Linked DNA regions of Adhaeribacter radiodurans. The main gene of each other region encodes a partner of the protein of the gene in region 2 in a complex. Links are inferred from orthologs where the notes say so. Each region holds a gene or a part of one and is shown on either strand. Other genes may lie near its edges. The genes, in order: tsaD and tsaE.

Evidence for each region.
Region 1: the proteins of tsaE (region 2) and tsaD are in contact, whole or in part, in a crystal structure (PDB 6N9A), measured with the Thermotoga maritima proteins. The link is inferred for Adhaeribacter radiodurans from one-to-one orthologs. Residues at the interface, in WP_004082108.1 of Thermotoga maritima: Leu37, Gly38, Lys46, Lys57, Val59, Lys60, Ser61, Thr63, Phe64, Thr65, Leu66, Met67, Val69, Pro71, Tyr82, Arg83, Leu84, Asp86, Asp88, Phe89, Asp93, Ile128, Asp130, Glu131, Arg134; in WP_004082750.1 of Thermotoga maritima: Cys10, Asp11, Arg49, His50, Leu82, Gly84, Gly135, Gly136, Glu154, Thr155, Leu156, Asp157, Asp158, Ser159, Glu162, Asp165, Lys166, Arg169, Leu170, Tyr175, Lys213, Thr214, Leu217, Tyr218, Gln221, Arg222, Asn324.

The regions. Positions count from the first base shown.
Region 1 is NZ_CP055153.1:1,769,493-1,781,938, reverse strand. The notes cover bases 1,493-4,491. They hold tsaD (tRNA (adenosine(37)-N6)-threonylcarbamoyltransferase complex transferase subunit TsaD), read right to left. Parts: upstream 3,498-4,491; coding sequence 2,487-3,497; downstream 1,493-2,486. Other genes in these bases: HUW48_RS07455 (translocation/assembly module TamB domain-containing protein), read left to right, coding at 3,498-4,491; HUW48_RS07465 (YfiT family bacillithiol transferase), read left to right, coding at 1,904-2,446; HUW48_RS07470 (DUF3109 family protein), read right to left, coding at 1,493-1,745. Also shown: accC (acetyl-CoA carboxylase biotin carboxylase subunit), read left to right, coding at 1-1,055; more of HUW48_RS07470, read right to left, coding at 1,170-1,492; more of HUW48_RS07455, read left to right, coding at 4,492-8,081; HUW48_RS07450 (cell division protein FtsX), read left to right, coding at 8,339-9,238; HUW48_RS07445 (DUF3098 domain-containing protein), read left to right, coding at 9,374-9,589; HUW48_RS07440 (undecaprenyl-diphosphate phosphatase), read left to right, coding at 9,590-10,429; tRNA pseudouridine(55) synthase TruB, read left to right, coding at 10,431-11,129; HUW48_RS07430 (bifunctional riboflavin kinase/FAD synthetase), read left to right, coding at 11,113-12,048.
Region 2 is NZ_CP055153.1:4,824,858-4,842,376, forward strand. The notes cover bases 6,711-9,709. They hold tsaE (tRNA (adenosine(37)-N6)-threonylcarbamoyltransferase complex ATPase subunit type 1 TsaE), read right to left. Parts: upstream 8,431-9,709; coding sequence 7,990-8,430; downstream 6,711-7,989. Other genes in these bases: HUW48_RS19225 (alanine dehydrogenase), read right to left, coding at 6,753-7,982; porX (T9SS response regulator signal transducer PorX), read right to left, coding at 8,423-9,709. Outside these bases: HUW48_RS19190 (ABC transporter ATP-binding protein), read left to right, coding at 1-325; HUW48_RS19195 (ABC transporter permease/substrate-binding protein), read left to right, coding at 325-1,908; HUW48_RS19200 (LytR/AlgR family response regulator transcription factor), read right to left, coding at 2,022-2,759; HUW48_RS19205 (sensor histidine kinase), read right to left, coding at 2,756-3,826; HUW48_RS19210 (dioxygenase family protein), read left to right, coding at 4,712-5,299; HUW48_RS19215 (YceI family protein), read left to right, coding at 5,412-6,083; HUW48_RS19220 (OsmC family protein), read right to left, coding at 6,236-6,655; more of porX, read right to left, coding at 9,710-9,985; HUW48_RS19240 (HD domain-containing protein), read left to right, coding at 10,190-11,419; HUW48_RS19245 (hypothetical protein), read right to left, coding at 11,656-11,937; lpxD (UDP-3-O-(3-hydroxymyristoyl)glucosamine N-acyltransferase), read left to right, coding at 12,326-13,348; HUW48_RS19255 (bifunctional UDP-3-O-[3-hydroxymyristoyl] N-acetylglucosamine deacetylase/3-hydroxyacyl-ACP dehydratase), read left to right, coding at 13,477-14,874; lpxA (acyl-ACP--UDP-N-acetylglucosamine O-acyltransferase), read left to right, coding at 15,038-15,832; HUW48_RS19265 (ABC transporter ATP-binding protein), read left to right, coding at 15,822-16,445; HUW48_RS19270 (T9SS type A sorting domain-containing protein), read right to left, coding at 16,667-17,519. UniProt on the Escherichia coli protein: Required for the formation of a threonylcarbamoyl group on adenosine at position 37 (t(6)A37) in tRNAs that read codons beginning with adenine.

The DNA.
Region 1 (12,446 bases), 3.1 Mb from region 2 along the record:
GGATTAAGTTTATTGGCGCAACGCCAGCCATGATTAACGCCATGGGCGATAAATCTTCGGCCAAATCTACCATGAAAAAAGCGGGTGTTCCTACCATTCCGGGTTCCGAAGGATTGTTAAAATCGGTAGAAGAAGGTATAAAACTAGCCCATAAAATAAAATATCCGGTTATTATTAAAGCTACTGCCGGTGGTGGTGGGCGTGGTATGCGGATTATCAATAACGATGATGAATTTGAAAAAGCCTGGAACAGCGCGCGTACTGAAGCAAAAGCAGCTTTTGGCGACGATGGCATGTACCTGGAAAAGTTTGTAGAAGAGCCGCGTCATATTGAAATTCAATTAGTAGGCGATCAATTCGGAAAAGTATGCCACCTATCGGAGCGTGATTGTTCTATTCAGCGACGTCATCAGAAATTAATAGAAGAAACACCCTCTCCCTTTATTGATGAGAAGCTTCGGGAAGCAATGGGAAATGCCGCTATAGCAGGAGCATCTGCCATTAGTTACGAAGGCGTTGGCACCATTGAATTTCTGGTAGATAAGCACAAGAATTTTTACTTCATGGAAATGAACACCCGCATACAGGTGGAGCACCCCATTACCGAAGAAGTAATTAATTACGATTTAATCAAAGAGCAAATAAAAGTAGCTGCCGGAGTTCCTATTTCCGGAAAAAATTATTATCCGCAAATGCACGCCATTGAATGCCGCATTAACGCCGAAGATCCGATAAATGGTTTCAGACCGGCTCCGGGTAAAATTACCACTCTTCATATTCCGGGGGGGCATGGCGTGCGGGTAGATACGCATGTTTACGCTGGTTACACCATTCCGCCCAATTACGATTCGATGATTGCCAAGTTAATTGTTACGGCACAAACCCGTGAAGAGGCTATTGTAAAGATGAAGCGGGCGTTGAGTGAATTTGTAGTGGAAGGCGTAAAAACAACTATTCCTTTCCATTTAAAAATGATGGACGACGAAAACTTTAAAACAGGTAACTTTACCACTAAATACCTGGATACCTACGATTTTAGTAAACTAGCAGAATAATTACAGCTGATATACCTTTAAGCTTATAAAGTAAAAAGCCCGGTTTAAACCGGGCTTTTTACTTTATACATTGTTCGTCTTAAAATTTCTTTTCAAACCAGGCAAAATTAATTACTAAACGGCTTCTTCCTCCCCGGCCACAAGTTCTTCTAATTGATTATACCAATCTTCGCCGTATTTACGAATTAAAGGTTCTTTCAAAAATTGATAGACACGAACACCCAAATCCTGGCCAAAGCTGCAAGCGGCATTACAAATCTGCCATTTATCATAGTTTAATGCTTCAAAACCGTCGTATTTAGTAATTCGGATTGGGTATAAATGGCAGGAAATGGGCTTTCGCCAACTTATTTTCCCATCTAGGTAAGCTTGTTCAATCCCACACTTTAAAGTTAGATTATCGTCGTAAATGGCATAGGCACATTCGCGGTTACCTATAGTGGTGGTAGAAAAATCGTCTTCCCAATCTTTAATGTATAATCCTTGTTCAGCAATAGCTTTTTGTCCTTCCAGCGAAAGGTAAGGTTTAATAACTTCGTAATTTTCAGCTAAAATTTTTAGTTCTTCTTCTTCTAAAGGTGCGCCTAAATCTCCTTCTACGCAGCAGGCACCTTTACATTTCTCTAAATTACAGACAAAAAACTTGTCTTTTAAATCGTCGCTGATAACGGTATGCTCCAGAATAATCATTGTAAATGTATTTATCAAAAATACAAAGTTGCTACCTTTTTAGTTCGACTGCAATTTTTCGGCTAGCTTTTACCAATAACTTAACACACGTAAAGAAGATTGCTATTGTAAAGGATTTTTCTCTAATTGTTCAGCAATCAGCTTGTTTAATTAAGTTTATGGAAAGTAAAAACTTAGAATCGCTCCGGTACCCCATTGGTATTTACACGCCGAAACCAAACGTACCGATCGAAGAACTAAAAAAGTATATACAAGATATTACGCATTTACCCGCCCAATTGCGTAAAGCTGTTAAAGATTTAAGCGAGAAAGAATTAGACACTCCTTATCGGCCGGGAGGTTGGACAGTACGCCAAACCGTAAACCACATAGCAGATAGCCATATTAATAGCTATACGCGATTTAAGTTAGCTCTTACCGAAGATAAACCTGTTATTAAAACCTACGAAGAACACCTTTGGGCAGAACTAGAAGACGGTAAGTATGCACCTGTAAATATGTCTCTGCTCTTATTGGAAGCTTTGCATTTACGTTGGGTAATGCTACTGGAATCGCTTACCCCGGAGCAATGGCAGCGAGTATTTGTACACCCCACCTTAGGCGAAGTAAATTTAAGTAACGCTGTTGGCTTATATTCGTGGCACGGCCAACACCACGTAGCCCATATTACAGAATTAAGAAAACGAAATTTCGACCGTTAACTATTAAAAGGCAAAGGTCTAAAGCTAAAAAATTTACTTTTTACAGTTTTAAACGAGGTTCGGGGCTGGCGTATTGTGTGGTAAAGTCGCCTTGCAAATACTTGTAGTGCGCCGTTATCGCAATCATGGCAGCATTATCGGTACAGTACTCAAAAGCGGGGATGTAAACGTTCCACTTATAACGGGCGGCGCTTTCGATCATAGCCTTTCGCAAACCCGAATTTGCCGAAACGCCTCCCGCAATGGCTATCTCCCGGATTCCGGTATCTTTTGCGGCTTGTTTTAATTTTAAAAGTAAGGTTTGAATCAATGCTTTTTGAATGCTGGCACAAATATCCGCCAGATTTTCGGCAATAAAGTCTGGATATTGAGTTGTATTTTCCCGGAGGAAGTACAAAATAGAAGTTTTAATGCCGCTAAACGAAAAATCATAATCCGGCATATTAACAATGGGGAAAGTGAAGCGATCGGGGTTCCCAGTTGCCGCCGTGCGGTCCAGGAGCGGGCCTCCCGGATAAGGTAACCCAAGAAGTTTAGCCGATTTATCAAAAGCTTCGCCTACGGCATCGTCGGTGGTTTGGCCTAATACCTGCATGTCCAGGTAATCTTTTACCAATACAATTTGGGTGTGGCCACCACTTACCGTAAGGCACAGAAAAGGAAAAGAAGGTTTAGGATCATCGATAAAATGGGCCAGAATATGGGCCTGCATGTGATTTACCTCAATCAAAGGTAGATTTAAGCCTAAGGCAAATGATTTAGCAAATGAACAGCCAACCAGCAAGGCTCCCAATAAACCCGGACCACGGGTAAAGGCTACCGCATCTAAATCACTTTTTGTTATCTTTGCCGTAAGTAAAGCCTGCGACACAACAGGAATTATATTTTGTTGATGTGCCCGGGAAGCTAATTCCGGCACAACGCCGCCGTACTGTTTATGAACTTCCTGAGTGGCTACTATGTTGGCTACCACTTTACCGTGGCGGATAACAGCCGCTGAGGTATCGTCGCAGGAAGATTCAATTGCTAATATTGTAGGACCCAAAACCATTTGGAAAACGAAATAAATAATAAGTGGACTGGTGTATTTAAAACTACTCTCCGAATAGTTATCGGCCTGTTTTTATTCATTTTTTTACTTTTAGCTGGTTTAATTCTCGCCTTACGGCAACCTTCCATTCAAACCAGCGTGGTGCAAAAAGCCTCTACCTTTCTCTCGTCTAAAATAGGACACCAGGTAACCATTGGACGAGTGGATATTCGGTTTTTCAACAAAGTTATACTGGAAAAAGTAAAAGTTCTTGATCGGAAGAAAGAAGAATTATTTTATATCGGTGAAGCTGAGGCTAGTTTAAGCGGATTTTCTTTAAGTAACTACCGTAAATTAACCATTGAACAACTAAAGTTAGTTGATCCGCATGCCGCATTTATCCGATATAAAACGGCCGATTCGATGAATTTAAGCGTTTTTTTGGCTTCCATAAAAAAATTAATTAAATCTGATACTACCAAAACTGCCAAAGCTAAATTTGATTTTAAAATAAATTCCCTAGCTATTCAAAACGGCCATTTTCGCTACGAAAATCAAAAACGGGAGCCGGTTACTTTTGGTATGGATTACCAGCACCTGGATATTGATAGCATTAACGTAAAAATATCGGACATTGCTTTTTTAGGAGATACCATACAAACCCGCATCACCGACCTGCAAGCCCACGAGCATAAATCTAACGCTAATCTTAAAAATTTAGATGCACGCATGGTTTACGCGCCCACCTTTTGGGAATTTGCAGAATTAGATTTACGCCTAAATAACAGCAACCTGCGCCATTATGTCCGTTTTGATTATAAACGTTTCTGGAACTTTATTTCTTTTAACGATAGTGTTCAGGTAACCACAGCCCTCGATTCTTCGGCCATATTTTCAGATGATATTGCCATATTTGCGCCGCAATTAAAAGACTGGAACGAAAAAATTCTTATTTCCGGCGAAGCCAAAGGTTTTGTTAAACGTTTTAACGCTAAAAACATTGACCTTTATTACGGCGAAAAAACGCACATTGTCGGAAATTTAAGTGCCGATGGCTTGCCGCGTTATAAAGAAACCTTTGCGGATATAAAACTAAAACCTTCGGTAATACTAGCCCGGGATCTGAAAAAATTTATTCCAGCTAAAAATTATGCCTTGGTCGAGCGTTTGGGAACGGTAAAGTTAGAAGGCGATTTTTTAGGTTTTTATTCTGATTTTGTAGCGCATGGTTCTTTCGCTACAGCCTTAGGCAAGGTAGTGTCGGATATCAATCTTAAAATAAATAAAAATCCAGACTTATCTACCTACACGGGTTATCTTAAAACCGACAAGTTTGCTTTAGGCAAATTCATTGGAGATCCGCGAACCTTACAAGCTATCACAATGAATGGCAAAGTAAAAGGCACCGGTTTTAACCTGGCTTCTGCCCGTTTAAATTTAGATGCCACCATTCAATCGGTGGGGATATTAGGGTATAACTACCGGAACATTACTATTGATGCCACCTTAAGTCAGAAGTTAGTAGCCGGTAAACTTAAAATATACGATCCCAACGTCGAACTTTCGGCCGAAGGAACAATTAATTTAAGCCAGGCAAGTCCCACATTTGACTTAACTAGTAATATAAACCGGGCCAACCTGCAGGCTTTGAAGCTTCTAAACAAGAACTTTGTTCTACAAACCAATACTGATTTAAACTTTACCGGTTTAACCTTAGATGATTTACTGGGACAGGCTACTTTCCAAAACACAACCCTTACTTACGGTCAGGAAATTATTAATTTTGATTCGGTTGCCATTAAATCTGCCCGAACAAATGGCCAACGTTCTATCGATGTAAGCAGCAATATTCTGGATTTTTCGGCTACAGGCAATTTTGAGGTTTCCCGGTTTATAGCTGATTTTTCTACGTTTGTGCGGGAAGATATTTTAAGTTTTAAAAGCAACCAATCGGCTACTGAAACTTATTACCGTCAGAAAAAGACCTATACCGGTCCGGATTATGAATTAGGTTTAATCTTCCGTTTTAAGAAAGGCAACCCATTTCTAAAAGCATATGTACCAGAGCTATACCTGGCAGAGAACACTCTTTTTACAGGTAATTTCCGGCAAGGTCCCAACTCTATTTTTAACTTATACAGCCATCTAGATACCCTTATTTACGGTAAATACCGGTTTTACAATAACGATTTTGAGATTAATAATTCTAAGTTACAAACCAGTCCAACGGTATTAGCCGGCGTAGTTTTTTCTTCGCGGAACCAGCAGTTTGCGGCAGCGGCTCCCTCCGAGAACTTGTTTGTGGAAGGCATCTGGAACGACAGCACCATTAATTTTTCAACTAATATAGCGCAAACGGGTAGTAGCAATAAAGCTACCGTAACGGGTAATATTAGTTTTCCGCCGGATAAAGTTCAAATTGTTTTAGATCAATCCCAGATTAACATTTTGGGTAAACAATGGAACATCCGACCTAACAATAGCATTTTGATTGGCGGCGCCGGCAAAGAAATTGAAGTAAACGGCCTGGAATTGTTTTACGGGAACCAGAGTGTTAATGTAACCGGGCAGGCTTCGCGTCATCCGGAGAAAGAATTAGTAATGGAAGTAAAAAACTTTCAGCTCGAAAATTTGGTTCCGCTCCTAAATCAGCAAATCTATGGCGTTTTAAATGCCCGGGCATCGGCTTCCAACTTATTTAATAAATCCATTATCCTCAGTAAACTTACCGTCGACTCCTTGCGTCTGGATACTATTTATATCGGTGAAATTAGTGGTTTCACCGATTGGGACAAGAATGAAGATAAGATTAAAGTAGATTTAGGAGTTTTCAGAAGTAATATGCGGGTAGTATCTGTTACCGGCGATTACAATCCGCAATCTGAAGATAACCCGCTTAATCTTTTAGCGGTAATGGACGAAGCACCCATTAAACTGGTTGAGCCTTTATTAAAAACCTTATTTTCCGATTTATCGGGGATTATGGAAGGCAGGGTACAAATAAATGGCCGCCTGAACGGGCCGGTTCTCGTAGGTTCGGCGTTTGTGACCAACGGCCGTTTTCGGGTAAATTATTTAAATACCTATTATTCTTTTAGCGACCGAATTTACTTTACCGATAAAGACATTGCTTTCCGAAATATTAGAGTCCGGGATATGTTTAATAACTCGGCCACTATAGCTGGTATTATCCAACACCAGGGATTCCAGAACATGGAACTAAATTTAAAAGGCGATTTTCGGAAGTTTATGGTATTAAATACCACCCGGGCCGAAAACTCGCTTTACTACGGTACTGCAATTGCCACAGGTACGGCTAGCTTAACCGGAACTCCGTCCAATTTATTTATTACGGTAAATGCCCGCAGCGAAGGCGGTACCAAAATGTCGATTCCATTGGATGGCCAGCAAGAAGCCAAACGACAAAGTTATATTCAGTTTGTTAATCACAAGCAGAAGGATTCGGTAGCGACTGATTCTACGGTGGATGTTCCACGGGTAGATTTAGCTGGTATTAACCTTAATTTTAACTTAGGTATTACCGACGATGCAGAACTAGAAATAATTTTCGATGAAGAAACCGGTGATATTGTGCGTGGATCGGGTAATGGTCGTATTAATTTAAATATTGATACCCGCGGCGAATTTACCATGGATGGCCAAGTGGAGATTGTGAAGGGCTATTATAATTTTACCTTGTATAATATAATCCGGAAAGGCTTTAATATTAGACCAGGCGGCACCATTACCTGGAATGGCGACCCTTATGCCGGCATTATGGACCTTACCGCTACTTACACCCAACGAATTGTTTTACCTACCAGTATTACTCAGGAACAAAGTAACATCCGGTACCCGGTTACGGCAGTTATGGACTTAGAAGGCAAATTACTCGCGCCCGAAATTAAGTTGAACCTGGAATTTGAAGATACTCCCTCCACCTTAGAAACCCAGATAAACGCTTACCTGGCCGATATCCGCAACAATCAGGACGAATTAAACCGCCAAGTCTTTAATTTACTAATATTAAAACGTTTATCCGACCCAAGTAATACCGCTCAAGCTACCGTTGGTACTCAAGTAGATAATGCCCTGGGCTTAACCAGCAGCTTGAGTCAGGCTCTATCGAACCAACTTGGCAACTTAATCTCCCAACTAGATAGTAATTTAGAAATTGATATAGGGCTGGATGGCTTTTCTAACCAACAGATAAACGATTTACAACTTCGGTTGAGCTATTCCTTGTTTAAAGGCAGATTACGCCTAAGCCACGAAGGTGGATTACCAGGTAGTAATAATTACGCTAGCAATCCGAGTAACCCGAACTACACCCCAACTGGAGCCGAAGTGCCAGGATCGTGGCGGGCGGATGTTTATTTGCGGGCTGACGGAAAACTTCGTTTAAAATTAGAGTATAACATAACTCCGTACTCCTATTCTACTAGCCTGGGCCAGACTTCGGTGAGTAGTTTACGAGGCAGTATTTTACACACCGAGCGCTTTGATACCTTCTCGGAATTATTTGCCCGCCGTAAAATGCGCCGCCGCGATCGTAAAGCCACCGAAAAAATAATTATCGATTCCGACGAACGAGTAGGGCTTTAGCAGGTACCATTTACCATTTACCAATTACCATTTACCAATTACCTAGTACAATTTTTCAATCTTTATCTACTGATTAACAATGGTCTGATAGTAATAAAATTTTACTGAATCCTATTTATGATAAATGGAAAATGGTAAATGGCACCTGGTAAATGGTAAATGGTAAATGGTAAATGGTAAATGGTAAATGGTAAATGGAAACTGCTAAATGTTGAAATCTGAAGTATTTATTCTTAATTTTGCGGGGCAAAAGAATTATGGCAAAACACCCTAATAAACCTACCCGCAAAAAGAAGCTTGGCAGTTACCCGCACGCCATGGTTATTTTTACCATTACCCTGGCTCTTTTTGTAATTGGCTTATTCAGCACCTTGCTTATTCACGCGAGTAAATTATCTGATGTGGTTAAGCAAAGTATTGAAGTACAAGTTTATCTGGATTTTGATTTAACGCAAACGCAACTGACCCGCCTTAAAAACACCTTTTCGCAAAAAGAATACATTGCTTATTTAAACCAAATACCCCAAGTACGTTTCTTTTCGAAAGAAGAAGGTGCTAAAGAATTTATTCAAGAAAGCGGCGAAGATTTTATGGCTTTTTTGGGGGATAATCCCTTACGAGATGCTTATATCATCAACATCAATCCCGACTTTGCCGATTCAGAACACCTGAAAAAAATAAAAGCCGAACTAGAGGAAATAGATGGGGTATACGAAGTGCAATATGTAGCCAGCCTGATTGATTCTATAAATCAAAATCTTAAAAAAATCAGCATTATTCTGCTCAGCTTTGCGGGTATTCTGGTGTTGGTGGTAGTTATTTTAATTAATAATACCATAAAGCTGGCCATGTTTTCGCAACGATTCTTAATTAGGAGCATGCAATTGGTGGGAGCTACTGCCGGTTTTATTCAACGGCCGTTTATGAACCGGGCTGTATTACAAGGTTTTATCAGCGGTTTGCTCGCTTCGGGTATGTTGTTTGGTTTGTTAAGTTATGCCTATTACCAGATTAATGAGCTTTATTTACTGCGCGACGAAACCCAATTAATTATTCTGGCGGTTTTGCTGGTGATTCTGGGCATGGTAATTGGGTTTATCAGCTCCTTTCGGGCCGTTCGGAAATACATGCATTTATCCTTGGATGAACTTTATTAATTTTCAGATGCTAGATACCAGACCTTAATTTCTAGACCCAATTACTATTTTTTTAAATTAAACTAAAGTTTATTCTACTAAAATATAACCACAAAAATCTAATGTCTAATAGCTAATAGCTTGCGTCTAAATAGTATGGAAAATAAAAATGAGTTTGCCTTCGGCAGAAAGAATTACCTTTTATTGATTGTGGGTTTAGTAGTTTTAGCTATTGGATTTATTATCATGACCTTGGATACTGAACCTTACGGCGAAGGATTTTTGGGCATTACTTTAGGTCCCATCATTTTAGTAATCGGATTTATTATTGAGTTTTTTGCTATTATGGTGAAAGACCGTAAAAAAGCATAAATGAGTTTCTGGCACGCAATTATTCTGGCTATTGTAGAAGGCCTCACTGAGTTTTTACCCGTATCTTCTACCGGCCACATGATCATCGTTTCAAGTTTGATGGGCATTAATACTTCGGAGTTTACCAAAATGTTTACGGTAAATATTCAATTCGGGGCTATCTTATCAGTATTTGTTCTTTACCGCAAACGTTTTTTTCAATCCTTCGATTTTTATAAAAAACTGCTTATTGCATTTATTCCGGCAATAGTTATTGGTGCGTTGCTCAACGATGTAATTGATGCTATGCTGGAGAGTGTAGTTACAGTTGCTATTTCCCTGGTGTTAGGCGGTATAGTTTTACTATTCGTAGATAAATGGTTTAACAACGATCCGACGCACAGTACTCCTTCTACCAGGCAAGCTTTTGTAATTGGATTAGCGCAATGCCTTGCTATGATTCCGGGAGTTTCCCGGTCGGCGGCTTCTATAATTGGCGGTTTGGCGCAAGGCATTTCCCGGAAAGCAGCCGCCGAATTTTCCTTTTTTCTCGCTATTCCTACCATGTTGGCGGCAGCCAGTTATAAGTTTATCACTGATTTTTTACACCTGGATATTAAAGACGATATTCTTAAAATGAATACTACCAAAATTCAGGCAAGTCTGAACCAGTTATCGGCCCACGACTTACAGATTATCTTAGTAGGTAACCTGGTAGCTTTTGTGGTGGCAATGTTTGCCATTAAGTTTTTTATTAATTTTTTAACGAAATACGGGTTTAAGTTTTTTGGCATTTACCGCATTATTGTAGGCGTATTGCTGCTGGTATTTTTATTTTTTGGAATGGATTTGAGTGTATAGCATGCGGGAATATGATTTTGAAACAGGCGAAATTCTTTTATTAGACAAACCACTGCACTGGACTTCTTTTGATGTGGTGAAAAAAGTACGGAATCTGCTCCGGGTAAAAAAAATCGGTCACGCCGGTACTTTAGATCCTTTAGCTTCCGGCTTATTAATTTTATGCACCGGAAAATACACCAAAAAGATAGAAGAAATTCAAGCGCAGGAGAAAGAATATACCGGCCATTTTACTATTGGTAAAACCACCCCTTCTTTTGACTTAGAAACCGAAGTAGACCAGGTTTGCGATTACCAACAACTCACCGAACAAGATATAAGGGCAGCAGCAGCTACTTTTGTTGGGCAAATCAATCAGGTACCGCCTTTGTTCTCGGCCGTAAAAATTAATGGGGAACGGGCTTATACCCTGGCGCGCCGGGGCGAAGAAGCAGAAATTAAAGCCAAGCCCATTCACATCTACGCTTTTGAAATTACTAAATTAGAACTACCCCTGGTACATTTTCGGGTAGTTTGCTCTAAAGGCACGTACATTCGCAGCCTGGCCCGGGACTTTGGTCAGCAATTAGGGTGTGGCGCGCACTTATCCCAATTAATTCGTACCCGCATTGGAGAGTACAGTTTAGAACAAGCCCTCACGATAGCTGACATCCAGGCTATTCGCAAGTACCAACAAGAGCAACATGCAGGTAATTCGTAGCCTTTCGGAGTTTCCGGAATTAAGCCGGGCAGTAGTTACCAGTGGTACCTTCGATGGAGTGCATATAGGCCACCAAAAAATTTTACAGCGTTTAATTCAAATTGCCCAGCAAACCAACGGGCAAAGTGTGGTTATTACGTATTGGCCTCATCCGCGCCTGGTCTTACATCCCGAAACGCAAAATCTACATTTACTTTCCACCATTGAAGAGCGTATTGAGCAACTGGCCGTTTTTGGTATTGATTATTTGCTTATAATTCCGTTTACGCGGGAGTTTGCCAGCCTCGACTCTGAGCAGTTTATCACCGATATTTTAATAAAAACCATCCACACTAAAAAGCTGGTTATTGGCTACGATCACCGATTCGGTCGTAACCGTATGGGTAGTTTTGAATATTTGCGCCAGCATGCTCCCGAATTAGGTTTTGAAGTAGAAGAAATTCCTCGCCAGGATATTGATCATATGGCGGTAAGCTCTACTAAAATCCGGGTTGCCCTGGAGAATGGGGAAGTTAAGATTGCCAATACTTATTTGGGACGTTCTTATTCATTAAGGGGTACGGTAGTAAAAGGTAAGCAACTGGGTCGTACTTTAGGATATCCTACTGCCAACCTCGACGTTTCGGATCAGCATAAACTAATACCCAAACAGGGCATTTACACGGTAAAAGTTAAAATACAGCAACAAGTATGGGGCGGCATGCTGAGTATTGGTACCAACCCTACTGTAGGTGGCACGCAACAAACTATAGAAGTAAATATTTTTGACTTTGAAGGAGATTTATACGGTCAGGAAATTACTTTATTGTTCGTAGACCGCATACGGGATGAAGAAAACTATGCCAGTTTAGAAGAATTAATTTCACAATTGCACCGCGATAAAGAAACTGCCTTACACACCTTAAATCACGGCCTCTAACCTTTCCATAATCTTTTTAGAACTCTCTCCTATTTTACCAAGCTCAACTTAAAGTTAGTTTAACTTCTACCCTCAAGAATAAATCATTTAATCTGTAAATTTCTTATAAGCTGATTATTGCCTTGTTCTTAGGTCTAAAAAAGCAAACTCCTCGCCTTATAAACTTAGAAAAATATTGCTTTTTAATTTAGATATAAGAGTTAGCCCAAATAATGCTTTTTAGTGAAATTATGGGCAAAGCACCTTAATATTTAAGGGTGTTTTACCGATTTTACAAGGACAAGAACGCTCAACACCTATAAAGTTTAGTCACTTTCAAAAAACTTAAATAAATCCTAATCTATTTATCATCTTTTAAGGTTAGGTTTATTACAAATTTTACAAAAACAGTAATCTTA
Region 2 (17,519 bases):
GATGCACCAAGGCCGCATAGAACAGATTGGTGCCCCCAAAGAATTATTATTTCAGCCAAAAAGTGACTTTGTGCGCTCCTTTTTAAAAGAACAACAACTACCGCTAGAACTAAAAACCTTAACCCTTGCCGATATTGGCTTTTCGCCCACCAATGAATTTAGAAACTTACCCGCCTCTTTAAGTATTTGGGAAGCTATTGCTGCTTTATTACCACCAGATAGCTCCCCCATTTCAGAACCGTTGGCTGGCAAAGAATTACCTGCTCGTGCTACTCCGGCAATAAACCAGGTATTTCAAGCGCTGCAAAATTTCCGAAAAAACTAATGGCTGCTGAATCTTCTACTTTACTTGGCTTTATGCAGGAGCAATCCGGTAAAATACTGGAGCAATGCCTTACGCATACCGGACTTACTTTTTTATCGTTGCTGTTAGCCGTTAGCATTGGTTTACCACTGGGAATACTAATTTCCGAAAAGAAAAAATTAGCCGGTACCATTCTGGGCGTGGCAGGTATTTTACAAACTATCCCGAGCATTGCTTTATTGGGTTTTCTGATTCCGATTTTGGGTATCGGAGCGAAACCAGCGATTGCTGCTTTATTTTTGTACGCCTTACTGCCCATTATCCGGAATACCTTTACGGGAATTACCTCGGTAGATGTCGTGGTAAAAGATGCCGCCAAAGGTATGGGAATGACCAAAAGCCAAATTTTAAGGCAAGTAGAATTACCTCTAGCTTTGCCGGTTATTCTGGCCGGTATCCGAACGGCTACGGTTATTAATGTGGGAGTAGCTACTTTAGCCGCTTACATTGCCGCCGGTGGATTGGGCGAATTTATTTTTGGCGGCATTGCACTTAATAATTCTAATATGATTCTGGCCGGAGCCATACCCGCTGCTTGTTTAGCTTTATTGTTCGATTTCATATTAAGTAGGCTGCAAAAGCTAAATCTCCGGACAATGAAACGGGCCGTATGGCTATTACCCTTGGCTTTATTGGTACTGGCTACTTTTTACCTTGTTCCGCCTGCTTTCGGCACCAAGTTGCTGGCTGGTTTTACGCCCGAGTTTATGGGCAGGCAAGATGGCTTTTTAGGTTTGCAGAATATTTACCAGTTAAATATCCGGAATGTAGTAATTAGCGATGCGGTAATGTACCAGGCGGCCTACGAAAAAGAACTGGACGTTATCAGTGGCTACTCCACGGATGGGCGTTTAAAAGCTTTTGATTTAGTAATATTGGAAGATGACAAGCATATTTTTCCGCCGTATTATGCCGCCCCAATTGTAAGGAACGAAGCTTTACAACAGTTTCCCGAATTAGCTAAAATCTTAAATTTACTGGTTGGTCAGATAAATGACTCTATTATGACCGAGCTTAATTATCAGGTTGATTATTTAAAGCAAAGCCCGGAAACAGTAGCCCGAAACTTTCTGCAGCAAAAAAAATTATGGCGTCCGGCTCGCCGCGGAACAGGCAGCACCATACGAATAGGCTCGAAAATTTTTGGAGAACAGTATATTTTAACCAGTATGTACAGCCAGTTGCTGCAAGGCTACTCCGACTACCGGGTAGAAACCAAAACCGGGTTAGGCGGTACTAAAATTTGCTTCGACGCTTTAACCAATAACCAAATTGATTTATACCCCGAATATACAGGTACCGGTTTACTCGTTATTCTGCAGCCCACTCCCACCCAAATTAATCAACTCGGTACCAGTAAAGAAAAAGTGTATCAGTTCGTGAAAGATGAATTTCAAAAGCAGTATAAACTTACCTGGCTCCTGCCTATCGGGTTTAACAATGCCTACGCTTTAATGATGCGCCGAAAACAAGCGGCTACTTTAGGAATAAAAAGTATTTCGGATTTAAAAAAATCACTTGCAAAAAAAGTAAAGAATGATTAATCAGATTATTCCGTTTCGTCTTTTCAAGTCTCCAGGCTGCGGTGATATCTAGTTTGAACCGCTCTTTTGAGACTTAAAAGACTCAACGGAATAGAAGTAAAAATTCCTGCTTCTCACATCCACCGATTTAAAAATTGATTAAAATTTTCTTTGTACTGATCGCTTACTGCAATGGTAGTTTCCCCTATTTGTACGGTATTGCGGGTAATAGCTTTAATTTTTTCTAAGGCTACAATAAAAGAACGATGAATCCGCATAAACCGCCGGGGGGGTAGTTTTTCTTCTAAGGCTTTGAGGCTGGTAAGAGAGAGCACCGGTTTTGCTTCACTTAGCAGGTGCACTTTCACGTAATCTTTTAATCCTTCGATGTACAAAATATCTTTAAAAGCAATGCGCACTAATTGGTATTCTATTTTTAAGAAAAGGTATTCTTCTTCGGGAGCAGGAGCTGCAACCGGGTTAACTGGAACTTGAATTAAATCAAAATACGCTTTGGCTTTAGTGGCAGTCCGCAAGAATTCTTCGTAATTAAATGGCTTTACTAAATAATCCAAGGCATCTACACGGTAACTCTCCAGGGCAAATTGATTAAAAGCGGTAGTAAAAATAACGCGTGGATTTTTTCCTGGCTTACCTTTATCTAATACCCGGGCCAGTTCAATACCCGTCAAATCGGGCATTTGAATGTCCAGGAATAAAACATCTACGGGTTGCTCGTGCAGGCCCCGCAAGGCTTCAATGGCACTGGAGTACCGGCCTACTAATTTCAGAAAAGGCGTTTGTTCAATAAAAGCGCAAACCAGGCCTAAGGCCAATGGTTCATCATCCACGGCAATACAAGTAAGCATCAGGATAGGTTTATAGTTAAATGTACCTGGTATTCGTTTTCCGGGGTATTTTCGCCGGCCGTTAGCTGGTAGTTGCCCGAATAAAGCAAATCTAAACGCCGGCGGGTATTTACCAGGCCAATGCCACTGCTTTCTTCCAGTACCAGTTTTTTCTCGTTTACAATGGTATTGGTTACGTTCACGTGCAGATTCGGGCCGTGCTGCTCTACCTTAATTTGAATGTGACACGGCAAAATAGTACTAACGCCGTGTTTAAACGCATTTTCTACGAAAGGCAATAATAACATGGGGGCAATCATCACTTCGGTTACTGGGTTAGGTTTATAAAAAGTAACTTTTACATTCTCCGTTAAGCGTAACTGCATTAATTGAATATAATCCTGAATAAACCCGAGTTCTTTGCTGAGCAAGGTGGTGCCGCTGGTAGTTTCGTAAAGCACGTACCGCATCATCCGCGACAAGGTATGCAAAGCTTGCCGCGAAGAGTCGATGTTAATCATGGTAAGCGCATAAATATTATTGAGCGTATTAAAAAAGAAATGCGGATTAATCTGCGCTTTTAAGAAAGATAGTTCGGTACTGGTTTTTTCCTGTTCCAGTAATTGCCGGAGTTGGGCATCTTTCTGCCATTTTTGCACGGTAGTAATGCTGGTACCTATAGCCAGAACTACCAAGGTGATAATAAAAACACCAATAAGCGAATAAAACAAAGGGCCTTTGCCACCTCTGCGAACGCTGCCCTGATGAAAGGCCTGGTGCATACGTTCCGGCAAGTTCAATCCTATTTCTACTAAATAAATAAGAATTACTACCCCAATGGCTGTGCCTAGAGCGGCTACTACAAACCAACTTATTTTATTAGGTAGTAAAAGCCGGGGTACCCATACCTGGGCATTTAAATAAAAAGCCCCCAGCCATGCCCCTAGCAAGATGGCTTGCTTTATCCAGAATTGTACGGGAAGCTTTACCTCCGAGGTAAGTGGTTGAAATAAAAGCACCAGAAAAGCAACTAAACCCCAAACTAAAACTTGGATTAAAACGGAAATATTTCGGCGGATTAAAGAAGCCATTTATCAGTTTTTAGGAATTTAAAAGACAACACCAAAATTAAAGGTAAGGATTACAATAGTATAAATCTGCAATCTTCGACCATTTCCCCAATCACACCGACCAGCAGGAAATATTTGTCTATCAATTAGCTGCAATCAGTAATCGTCGGACATTAAACTAATTTCATAGACCACTTTTAACCATTAGTCGGTATTCTTTGGCTTTCTATCTATTCTTTTTTTTAATGTGCTTCTCCCTTTGTTGCTTTGTTTCAGAAATCGGGAATTAGCGAAACGCAAGATGTGCTCTATTTTTTCTTATAAGGACAAACTACCGGCTTAACAGGAAAATATAGTAGCATACGTAATTCAGGTTTAAACACCGGCGGCCGTCTCATTTTCCAAGTTCAACTTACTAAAGTATAGAGGATACAAAGTTTTAGGTTCATCCGGAATTCTAAAATACAGTTTCAGGGTACCAAAAGGCGACGACTCAGATGATGGTAATCAGCAGACCTAAAAAAAGTAAATAATTAAAAGATAACCTATTGATAGAATTTAATATATAACTGCGGCTGAACTGTTAAGGACTATTGTAAAAGCTTCTACTACAGATGAAATATTGTTTTTAATACTAAATCGGGAAATCTAACTACTAAAAGGCTAATAAGTAACCGACCTGATAGCACCGGACTTAAAGGCTGGTAGTTGGATTTTACCCGATTTTAGCATTAAAATAAATCTGAGATACAATGAAGAGCGAATAATCCGGAATAAGGATTAATAGTTTACTAAATCAATTTCATTGAATAAGAAAAGGTTACAATAGAAATTTTTCGGCAGCAACTACTTATATTTAGTTAATTTAAGGAGCGTAAGTAGCATGAAAGTTAAAAGCGTAATAAGATGAAAACCAACAGGCGTAAATTTCTGGCTTTTCTGTCTCCTCTACCGTTACTTGGTTTATGGGCACTCATTCCTAAGACTAAGCCAGTAAAGTTAACTCCTACTCCAGCATGCGACGACCACGACGAGCCTACTCCTGCGCAAACCGAAGGGCCTTATTTTAAACCTGAATCGCCGGAACGAAAAAATTTAATAGAGGCAGGTGTGGCGGGCACCAAACTTATTTTAACCGGACAAGTAGTGAATACCAATTGCCATCCAATGGCAAAAGTTTTACTCGATTGGTGGCACGCCGATGATGCCGGCAATTACGATAATACTGGTTTCCGGCTACGCGGCCATCAATACACCGATAGTAAAGGTAATTTCCGGTTAGAGACGATTGTACCCGGTTTATATCCGGGTCGCACGCGGCATATTCACGTGAAAGTACAAGCTCCCGGCAAACCTATTTTAACCACGCAACTGTACTTTCCCGACGAACCGCAAAACCGCCGCGATGGTATTTACAACAAAGTGCTTTTAATGAATATTAAACCAACAGAAGACAAGATGAATGCTGGTTTTACTTTTGTACTAACCGCATAAATTTTTAAATGCATTTACAATTAAATTGCAATAATTTCTTAAATATCAATTAATTTACTAGCGCTACTTTCAAATAAACCAAATCTTTCTTCACTTCAATTAATTACAACTTATGAGAACAATTAAAATTTCTACCTCTGTTCTGGCTTTTGCTTTACTTATTGGCAGTGTTACGGTTAACAGCACTCCCCGTAATCCGGTAAAAAAAGCAACTACTAAAGCTGTAGCTGTAACCACCCTGGACGCCGACCCGGCTGCTAGCACCATTAACTGGACCGCTAAAAAAGTAGGTGGCCAACACACCGGCACCGTTAAATTGACAAAAGGCAGCTTGCAAGTAAACGGTAAAAAATTGGTAGGCGGTAACTTTGTAATGGACATGACTACTATTACCGACCTGGATATTACCAATGAAGAATTTAACAAAAAGTTAACCGGCCATTTAAAATCCGAGGACTTTTTCTCGGTGGAGAAGAATCCTACCTCTACTTTTAAAATTACCAAAGCAGCCCCAATTGCTGGTGCCAAAGCCGGTGAGGCTAACTATACCATTACCGGTGACCTAACTATTAAAGGTATTACCAATCCGATTACTTTTCCAGCTACCGTAAAAGTGGATGGTGCAAATGCCGAGGCTAGTGCTAAAGTAGAAGTAGACCGTATTAAACACGATATTAAATTCCGCTCGAGCATGTTGGGTACTGCCGCCGACAAGATTATTGATGATATTTTTGTAATGGACATAAAATTAGTAGCAGGTAAATCTAAAACAGCTAAGTTGTAATAAGCTGTTCTTGGTTTTAAACTACTTATAGTTCCTAGAAAATTCAGGTTGAACCCGTCGGAAACTCCTCTTTATAACAGATAGGGATTTTGCGTTAGGTTTAACCTGAATTTTTTATTTTTTATAACCAGCTTGAAGAGCTCAGCAAGTTTTTACACCAAAGTAGTTTGTATAAGTATTCCGGCTTCTAAGGTTTTTTGAACGGGGCAACGGGAAGAAATATCTTTGAGTCGGTTGATCTGATCTGGGGTAAGATCTCCAATTAATTGTAATGTTTTACTAATTACCGTGCGTTTATTACCAGCTTCAAAAGTGCTTTCCAGGTTCGATATGGTTCGTTGTTCCAAAGTAACTTCGGCTCGCTCTAAGGGCCAGTTTTTGCGTTGCGCGTACATTTGCAGCGTAATTACCGTACACGATCCCAGAGCACTCATTATGTAATCCATCGGGCCGGGACCGGTATACTCTCCCGTCGCTACTCCCGATTCATCAATTACCATTGACTCATTTCCCATCTTAACCGTAGCTACCATTCCGGCACTGCGGTTCGCACTAACAATTACGGCACCCATCTTTTTGATTTTAAACTATTAATTTTGCAAGAAGTATCAGGTTAAAACGGGTGCCCGTAAGTAAATGTTCTTGTAACCTTTAGCTTCTATTTTACTTTTAATTCCGGACGGCAATCATTAAGCTGAGTTCTTTGTAACGCATATTAAATTTCTTGGCAATCATTTGGTTAGTAAGGCTGCCTTTGTAAATATATACGCCACTGCGGTAATATTCGTGAGTAAAAAGAGTTTCATTTACGCCGCCGTATTTAGATATTTCAATAAAAATTGGAGTAAAAATATTGCTTAATGCATTAGTAGCGGTGCGGGGAACCCGCGAAGCAATATTAGGTACGCAATAATGAATTATATCGTATTTCCGGAAAACGGGCCGACTGTGCGTAGTCAATTCCGAAGTTTCAAAACAACCGCCCTGGTCAATACACACATCAATAATAATAGAGCCCGGATTCATCTGCGACACAATAGACTCGCTGATAATAAGGGAGGGCCGACCTTCTTTCACCGAAAAAGCCCCAATAACCACATCAGCCTGTTTCAAAGCATTATTCAGGATGGCTCCGTCCAGGGTTGAAGTAAATAACTGAGCTGCAATATTTTGTTTTAACCGCCGCAGTTTATAAATATGATCGTCAAAAACTTTTACTTCGGCTCCCAAGCCCAGAGCGGCCCGGGTAGCAAATTCGGCCACGGTGCCTGCCCCTAAAATAACTACCTGGGTAGGAGGCACGCCGGTAATTCCTCCTAAAATAATACCTTTGCCATCGTTGCTGGAACTTAAATATTCGGCGGCTACCTGCATTACCGTACTACCGGCAATCTCACTCATGGCGCGCACCACCGGCCGGGTATCCGATTTATCTTTTAAAAATTCAAAGGCAATAGCATTAATTTTTTTGCGGCACAAGGCATTAATGTATTCGGCGGTAAGGTTCCCTTGTTGCAGAGCCGATATTAAGGTTTGGCCGGGCCGGAAAGATTCAATCTCTTCGTAAGTAGGCGGAGCAATTTTAAGAATAATATCGGCTTCGTAGATTTCGGTGGTGGCGTAAACCACCCGGGCTCCCGCTTCGGAGAACTCATGGTCGGAATATTTAGAAGGGCTCCCGGCCCCGCTTTCCACCCAAATTTCGTGACCCTGATCCGTTAACTGCCTGACCGCTTCGGGGGTAAGCCCCAAGCGATTTTCCTGCAACGAAGTTTCTTTAGGTAAGCCAATGAATAACCGCTTGCGCTTGGTTTCAACCGCCAGCATCGATTCTTTCGGATAGAGCGCCCGACTAGCGGCGTTTATTGCTTCAAAGCCCGAAGGAATATGTTCCGTCATAATAAGATTACTGTTTCAACGTAATAATACGCGCCTCTCCGGCACCAACTTCCAAATTTACGAGCAAATACGTCGTGGGCAATAAAGATTTTATTTTAGAAGGCCATTCGATTAAACATAAGTTCCCGGAATCGAAATAATCCAGCACGCCCATATCTAAAGCTTCTTCTTCGTTGTTAATGCGGTAAAAATCGAAATGATATAATCGTTCCTGCTCTGCTGTTTCGTACTCGTTTACTAAACTATACGTTGGGCTGCTAACAGCATCTGTTACCCCTTTGGCAGCACAAATAGCTTTAATAAACGTAGTTTTGCCGGCGGCCATATCCCCTTCAAATAACCAAATCTTCTGATCGGCGGCAAACCGAATTAGCTCGGCTACCGCCCAGGGTAAATCTTCTTTAGATGCTACGTTCAACACGTACTCATCCGGTTCTGTACTAAGCATTTTTGGGCGTCAGGGTCACAAAAGGTATAACTACTTCTTCCAGCGACACGCCGCCGTGCTGGAAAGTATCTTTATAATAGTTTACGTAGTAATTAAAATTGTTGGGGTAAGCAAAAAAGTAATCTTCTAAGGCAAACACGTAAGCCGTAGAAATATTTTCTTTGGGTAAAAATATACGTTCCGGCTTGCGTACCACATACACATCTTTTTCGGTAAAACCCAGATTCTTACCGTGCTTATAACGCAAATTGGTATTCGTATTCCGGTCGCCTATTATTTTAAAGGGCCGCTTGCAGCGAATGGTACCGTGGTCGGTGGTAATTATTAATTTTCCTTTTTTCTCGGCAATTAATTTTAACGTTTCGAACAAAGGCGAGTGCAAAAACCAAGAGCGAGTAAGCGAGCGGTAAGCCGATTCGTCGGGGGCCAGTTCGCGCACCATGGTGCTATCGGTGCGGGCATGCGACAGCATATCCACGAAATTATATACGATTACGTTGAGCTTGTTTTTATCCAGGTTACTAAATTTACTTACTAAATCTTTACCTGCCTGAATATTTGTGATTTTGTTGTAACTAAACTTGTCCTGGATACGGTTCTGCTGAAATAAAATTTCTAAAAATTGCGGTTCCTGTAAGTTTTTGCCTTCTTCATCATCGTCGTTAACCCATAAGTTAGGATATTTCTTCTGGATTTCGGAAGGCATCATGCCGGCAAAAATAGCGTTACGGGCGTAGGCCGTAGTGGTAGGTAAAATAGAATAATACATTTCCTCGTTATCTACGGTAAAGTAATCCGCGATAATCGGCTCCAGCACTTTCCATTGGTCATAGCGCAAATTATCAATCAGCACAAAATACACGTTTTGCGAGCTTTCTTTCAGCATCGGGAAAACGCGCTCTTTAAATATTTCGTGCGACATGAGCGGGCGTTCATCGGCTTCGTTGTTTATCCATTCTTCGTAATTATCCATTACGAACTTGGCGAAGTTGGAATTGGCCTCGTCTTTCTGCATGCTAATTACATCGGCCATGCTTTTGCCTTCAGTTTCGTCAATTTCGAGCTCCCAGCGTACCAGTTTTTTGTAATTTTCGGCCCATTCTTCGTGGCTTAAGCGTTCGCCGAAGGCCATGCCTAAAGTGCGGAAATCGCGTTGGTAGCTGCTATTGGTTTTTTCCGAAACCAGCCGTTTGTTGTCGAGTATTTTTTTAACCGAAAGTAAAATCTGGTTCGGGTTGAGAGGTTTAATAAGGTAGTCGGCAATTTTTGCTCCGATTGCCTCCTCCATAATGTGTTCTTCCTCACTTTTGGTAATCATTACCACAGGTATGGTGGGCTTTAAGGCTTTAATTTCCGAAAGTGTTTCGAGACCGGAAATTCCGGGCATGTTCTCATCTAAAAAAACAACATCGTAATTATTTTCCGAACATTTCTCAATGGCATCTGCGCCGCTGGGTACCGGCGTAATATCGTAGCCTTTATCTTCCAAGAAAAGAATATGTGGCTTCAGTAAGTCTATTTCGTCATCGGCCCATAAAATATTATATCTTTGCATAGTTTTATTTTTAAAACAAATCGTGCTTTTAACTGGTTAGTAGCGCTTGCGGCAATATAGTTAATTGCATGCGCTTGTAATCTTTTATATTTATAGTAACAAGGAAAAATAGTAAACAGTTACTATTTCTAAAAAGTAGCGCGGATACTTTAGAGAGTTTCCTATCCATAATCGCTAATAAACAACTGCCAACCCGATTATCAATTGAATAAGAAAAAAATTTTTAACGACCCTGTATACGGATTTATTACGGTTCCGTCGGATCTTTTATTCGATATTATTGAGCATCCTTATTTTCAGCGACTGCGGCGAATAAAACAACTAGGCTTAACAGACTTTGTTTACCCGGGTGCGCTGCATACCCGTTTCCATCACGCGCTCGGAGCCATGCACCTCATGAACAATGCGTTACAAACATTAAGCAGCAAAAATAACGAAATTTCTGAGAAAGAATGCGAAGCATCGCTAATAGCCATCTTACTGCACGATGTAGGTCACGGTCCGTTTTCGCACGCCTTAGAAACTTCTATTTTTAAAAATGTGTCGCACGAACAACTTTCGGTACACATCATGCATCAGTTAAACGAGGTGTTTGGCGGAAGATTGAGTTTGGCCATTAAAATATTTACGAATACGTATCCCCGGCGCTTTTTTCACCAGTTAGTTTCAAGTCAACTCGACGTGGATCGGCTCGATTATTTAAACCGGGATTCTTTTTACACCGGGGTATTAGAAGGTAAAATTGGGGCTGAACGCATTATTAAAATGCTAAACGTAGCCGAAGATCGCCTGGTAGTAGAAGAAAAAGCTATTTATTCCATAGAGAACTTTCTGGTAAGCCGACGGCTCATGTACTGGCAGGTGTATTTACACAAAACGGTATTAAGTGCCGAACACATGCTCATTAAACTGGTGCAGCGGGCCCGGTTCCTGCATCAGTCGGGGGTTGATGTTCCGGCTAGTGCAGCACTTACTTTTTTTTTGGCAGAAAACATTATCTTGGCCGATTTTGAAGCAGAAAATACCATTCTGCAAAAATTTACCGCTCTCGACGATTACGATATCTGGCAAGGTATAAAAACCTGGTGCGCGCATTCCGACAAAATATTATCTTTTTTAGCTACCAGCTTACTCGAACGAAAATTATTTAAAATACTTATTTCGAGTAGCCCCTTCGATGAAGATATGTTATTAGGGATTAACGAATTAATTCAGGAAAAATTTAAAGTAAATGAGTTTGAAGTACCTTACCTAATGATATCAGGTAAAATAAGTAATAACGCCTACGAAGGTCACGGCAAATCCATTGATGTGCTAACCAAACTCGGCCACGTAGTGGATGTAGCCGATGCCTCCGATTTACCGAATATTCATGCCCTAAGTACTACCGTGGAAAAATATTTTGTATGTTACCCGAAGGAGATAACGCATTAATTATGGGTGTTTAAGTATTGATAAGGGAAAATACTTTTAATAATTAGAAATAAGTAAAAGAATAGAATAAGATTAAAGTAAATCCGCACCTTCCTTAAGGGTTCTTCTGGAGGAAACTATCTTACTGCGTAACTAAAGATTCTTTCGGAAGGACATATTTATCTAATTTATTTTTACCCGGTTATTTACTACGTTTAACCCAACGCATTTAAGATTGCTATATAAGTTACAAACTATCACAAACAATGGCGATAGTTACTTAGCTCTTTTAAAATAGTATCTTGCCGGTTGGTGGCACCTTTAATCTGAACGTTAATAGCATCTCTATCAGCTCCCTGGGCATTTGGCAATTGGGCTTGCAAAGTACTTACTTCGGTTTCAATAGCCTCTACTTGCTGAATTAAACCATTGATATAAGAAGGATTGGGACAGTCAACTTGAGGAGCATCATCTTCGGAACAGCCGTTGGTGAATACTAAAATAGCAAAAAGCGCCGTAAAAGTTAGAAATCGTAGCATGTAACTCAAATATAATAATAGTTTGGCTGGCGTAATTTACTTTAAAATAGCAAGCAATTTTTAAATTTTACAACCAGATTACCTTGCCCCGAAAGGGGTTTTTAAATGCTGGCTTTGTTTCACCTGGCCTAAACGTGCTTTCTTTCTTCTTTCAGAAAACAAGATTTATGTTCCTTAATTGCATCGTAAATGAAGCTTTATTTATTTTTGCACCTTTCTTTTTTACTGTATTAACTCCAAAATATACCAGCCCTCTTTCTTAAAATAGAGAAATTAAATAATTGTTTCTGCTTATTTAAGGAATCTTTATTAGAGATTTCACAACAATATTACCTTTGCTACCCCAAAGAAATCGCACTTTAATTAAATTCTTTATTAATTTTGGCGCATGAAATTCACCATCGGACAAATAGCTGAGTTATTAGGAGGAACAGTAGAAGGCAATGCAGCAGCTTCCGTTTACAAACTAGAGAAAATTGAAGAAGCCCGGGAAGGTTCCCTGGCTTTTTTATCTAATCTTAAATACGAGCACTATTTATACACTACTCAGGCCACAGCGGTAATTGTAGCCCATTCCCTGGTTTTAAAGCAGCCTACTGCAGCATCCCTGATCCGGGTAGAAGATCCGTATCTGAGTTTCACGCGCTTGCTGGAAGAATACCAGAAAGCCAAAGGGCGTTTACTGCAAGGGGTAGAAGAACCTAGTTTTATGGGGGAAAATGTAACTATCGGCGAAGCGCATTACCGGGGTGCTTTCTCGTATATTGGCCACAATTGCCAAATTGGGAAAAATGTACGCATTTACCCGCAGGCTTACATTGGCGATAACGTGGTTATTGGCGATAGTACCATAATTTTTGCCGGTGCCAAAATTTACGCCGATACCGTTATTGGTAACAATTGTATTATTCATGCGGGGGTGGTAATTGGTAGTCCGGGTTTTGGTTTTGCCTTGCAAAAAGACGGCACTTACCGCGACATTCCGCAACTAGGTAATGTTATTTTAGAAGATAACGTAAATGTAGGAGCGAATACTACGATTGATTGCGCTACCATGGGCTCTACCATTATCCGGGAAGGTACCAAAATAGATAATCTGGTAATGCTGGCTCATAACGTAGAGGTAGGTCGCCATACGGTTATTGCGGCCCAAACCGGAATCTCCGGCTCTGCTAAAATTGGCGATAATTGCGTATTGGCTGGACAAGTAGGTATTGTGGGCCATATTTCATTAGCGAATAAAACCACGGTAGGTGCGCAATCAGGCGTTTCTAAATCGGTAAAAGAAGAAGGTACCATTATTCAGGGATCGCCGGCTTTTGATTACAAGCAAAACCTACGGGCATTAGCCGTATTGCGGCGCTTGCCGGAGTTGGAAAAACAACTGAACGAATTAAAAGAAAAAATTTAATTTTGCCTGTTGCCGGTAAATGCACTTTAAGCTATTACCTTACACCCTTAATAACCTGAGGAAAAATTAAATAGCTAATAAAACATAACGTAAAACGTATCACCTAAAACGTTCCGCGTACTTAGTAAATGAACGATAAACAACATACCATTAAAGCGCCGGTAACAGTATCGGGCATAGGCTTGCATACTGGCGTAGTAGCCAACATGACTTTTTTACCCGCGCCGGTAAATCATGGCTATAAATTTCAGCGCATCGACTTACCCGGCCAGCCGATTGTTGCAGCCGACGTAGATAATGTTGTTGATTTATCGCGGGGTACCACCATCGAGCAAAATGGTGCCCGCATTAATACGGTAGAACATACCCTGGCCGCCATGGTAGGGTTGCAGGTTGATAATATTCTGATTCAGTTAGACGGACCGGAACCACCTATTATGGATGGCTCTTCTATTGAATTTATTAATGCCTTAGAAGAAGTAGGTCTGGAAGAACAAAATGCTCTGCGCAATTTTTTTGAGATTCCGCAAGGTATTCATTATAAAGATAGTGAGCGCGAGGTAGAATTAGCGGCTCTACCTTTAAATGATTATCGGGTTACCGTTATGGTGGATTACAATTCACCGGTTTTAGGTAGTCAGCACGCCTCCATTACCGCCATTGATCAGTTTCGCGATCAGATTGCCTCTAGTCGTACTTTTTGCTTTTTGCATGAGTTAGAAGCTTTGTACAAGCAAAATTTAATTAAGGGCGGCGATTTAGCCAATGCTATAGTAGTAGTAGACCGGGTTGTTACGGAAGAAGAATTGAGCAACTTAGCTACTTTGTTAAATAAACCCAAAGTGGCGGTAAAAAAAGAAGGCATTTTAAATAACGTAGAACTGCGTTACAAAAATGAACCGGCCCGTCATAAATTACTAGATCTAATTGGCGATTTAGCTTTAGTTGGCCGACCTTTAAAAGGCCAGATATTAGCTGCCCGGCCTGGTCACGCAGCCAACGTAGCCTTTGCTAAAAAGATTAAAAAACAAATGCAGGAAGTTGCTATCCAAAATGTACCGGTTTACGATCCTACTAAGGAGCCGGTTATGGATATTAATAAAATTACCCAAACCCTGCCGCATCGTTTCCCTTTTGTGCTGATTGATAAAATTATTTACCTTGATGAAAGCACCGTAATTGGGGTAAAAAACGTTACCATGAACGAGATGCAGTTTCAGGGGCATTTTCCGGCTAATCCGGTTTATCCGGGCGTTTACCAAATAGAATCAATGGCTCAAACCGGAGGAATATTGGTACTCAGCACCGTACCTGATCCGGAAAATTACTGGACTTATTTCTTGGGCGTTGATAAGTGTCGTTTCCGTCGTAAAGTTATTCCGGGCGATACTATCATTTTTAAGTGCTGGTTATTGGCCCCCATTAAGCGTGGTATTGCTAAAATGGAAGGAAAAGCTTTTGTAAACGGCAAAGTAGTTATGGAAGCCGAAATGTCGGCTAGCATTGTCCGGAAAGAGGGCGTATAGTTATTATGAATTAGAAATTATGAATTAGAAATTTTAAAAGTGCCTTTAGCATTCTTTTTGATTTACTAATTCCGAACAAAATTGCTGGAAAACATTTCCATTGAATCTCCCGGCACAGATAATTTCTAATTTTTAATTCATAATTTTTAATTTAAAAGAAAGAATGAATCAACCTTTAGCCTATATTCATCCGGAAGCCAAAATTGCCCAGAATGTAGTAGTCGAGCCTTTTTCTACCATTTATAAGAATGTCGAAATCGGCGAAGGCACGTGGGTAGGCCCTAATGTAACCATTATGGAAGGAGCCCGCATTGGTAAAAACTGCAAGTTGTATCCTGGCTGCGTTATTTCGGCGGCACCTCAAGATTTAAAATACAAAGGTGAGGCCAGTACGGTTTATATTGGTGATAATAGCGTAATCCGGGAGTGCGTAACCATTAACCGGGGCACGGCAATGGATAAAAACACCACCAATATTGGCAATAATTGCTTAATTATGGCCTACGTGCACATTGCCCACGACTGCATTATTGCTAATAATGTGATTGTGGTAAATTCTGTGCAATTGGCCGGTCACATCGAAATTCAGGATTACGCGATAATTGGAGGTACTACCGCTGTACAGCAATTCGTAAAAATTGGTGCCCACGCTATGATTGGCGGAGGTTCGTTGGTGCGCAAAGATGTGCCGCCCTTTGTGAAGGCTGCTCGGGAGCCGCTTACCTATGCCGGAGTGAACTCTATTGGTTTACGCCGCCGGGGTTTCTCCAACGAAAAAATCAACGAAATTCAGGAAATATACCGGACCTTGTTTTTAAGTGGCTTAAATCACAGCAAAGCCTTAGATAAAATTGAATTGGAAATGCTACCCAGCGACGAACGCGACGAAATTGTTAATTTCTTCCGGACGTCGGAGCGGGGAGTAATCCGGGGTTATTTATCAAAAGATGCAGATTAAGCTTACCAAGCTCGGTAAACGCTACAATTACGATTGGATTTTTCGCCATTTAAATTACGAATTTGAATCGGATAAGGCTTACGCCATTTTAGGCTACAACGGCTCTGGTAAATCAACTTTTATCAATACTTTATCGGGTAACCTGGTTCCCAGCGAGGGTTTAATTGAGTACCATGTGCATTCAAAAAAAGTACCGGTAGAAGAAGTTTACCGCTATCTTTCTTTTTCGGCGCCTTACCTGGAGCTGGTGGAAGAATTAACTTTAATTGAGCTAATACACTTTCATACCCGCTTTAAACCACTACGCGATCTTACGCCCCAACAGCTAATTGAGCGAATGTACCTGGAAAAAGCCCGCTATAAATTCGTGAAAGATTTTTCGTCGGGCATGAAACAGCGGCTTAAGTTAGGCTTGGCCATTTATACCGACGCTCCTCTCCTGCTCCTCGATGAGCCTACTACAAATTTAGACCAGGCAGGTATTAACTGGTACCTGGATCATGTGAGCCAGAATCAGGCAGGCCGCTTAGTAGTAGTATGTTCCAACATTGCACACGAATACCAGTTCTGCGACGAAACATTAGATATTACAGAATTTCATTTCCCGAAGTAGATAGAAAGTTATAGGTTTAAATTCGATTTTTGAATTTAATGTTTTGCTTAAAAAGTTAGCATAAAGAGCCGTTATAAGCTAATTAACTTTAATTTTGATATCTCATAACGGCTCTTTACTTAGTATCAGTTAGCAATACCTTAAAAATCAATGTTTCAGCATTAATCGATTGAGGTAAATTTGTATAAGATTATAATAAAAAAATTAGTGGCTTTTTCCATTTAATTAACTATTAATTTAATAGCAGATTTACTATTTTCATTGATCACATAATACAAACCACGTGGTAACTTAGTAATACTAATTGCCTCTCCTTTTTTGTAGTTACCTCTATGCAGGATATTACCATTAGCCGATTGGATACGAATAACAGCATCCGAATCTAAATAGAAATAATCTTTGGCCGGATTAGGATAAAGTTTAAATGGCCGAAATTTTTCATTTAAAACTAGTAAAGTAGCAGAAGGTGGATTGGTATAACTTGTTTCATCTGCGCCAACGTCTATGCGGCTACTTTGCAGCCTTAATTCTCCATCAATATCTCTTTCTCTAATGACCGGTATGTAATTAGGATCACCTGAATTAATAGCCAGAGAGTTAGAAGATAAATGTAAATTGGGATTTGGTAAGGTGGTAGTAACAAAAATGGGGTTTGCATAATGTCCATTAGCTTCCAGGCCGGTGCCTGTTTTGAAGGAAGCTAAACTATTATAGTCTTTGCCATTACTATCAATAGTATGCCAGTCAAAAATAATTTGATCGTTATTGCCTGTGGCAGCACTATAATAATGATTATAATTCATAGCAAGTTCGGTTGAAATATAACCTGCTCGTGCAATAACTACTACATTGCTAAGGGCATATATAATATTATTCTTTATAGTAATTCCATAAGTATTCTGCAGGTATATCTCGCCCCCATAATCTCCACGCGAATTGTTCTTGAAAAAAGTATTATTGTTGATTTTGGAGGATTCTACTCTGCTGCCAGAAGCATTAGCTCCCACGATAATGCCGCCTTCTATATTATTATATATAAAATTACTCCGAACACTTATTTCTGTAGCTGTACGG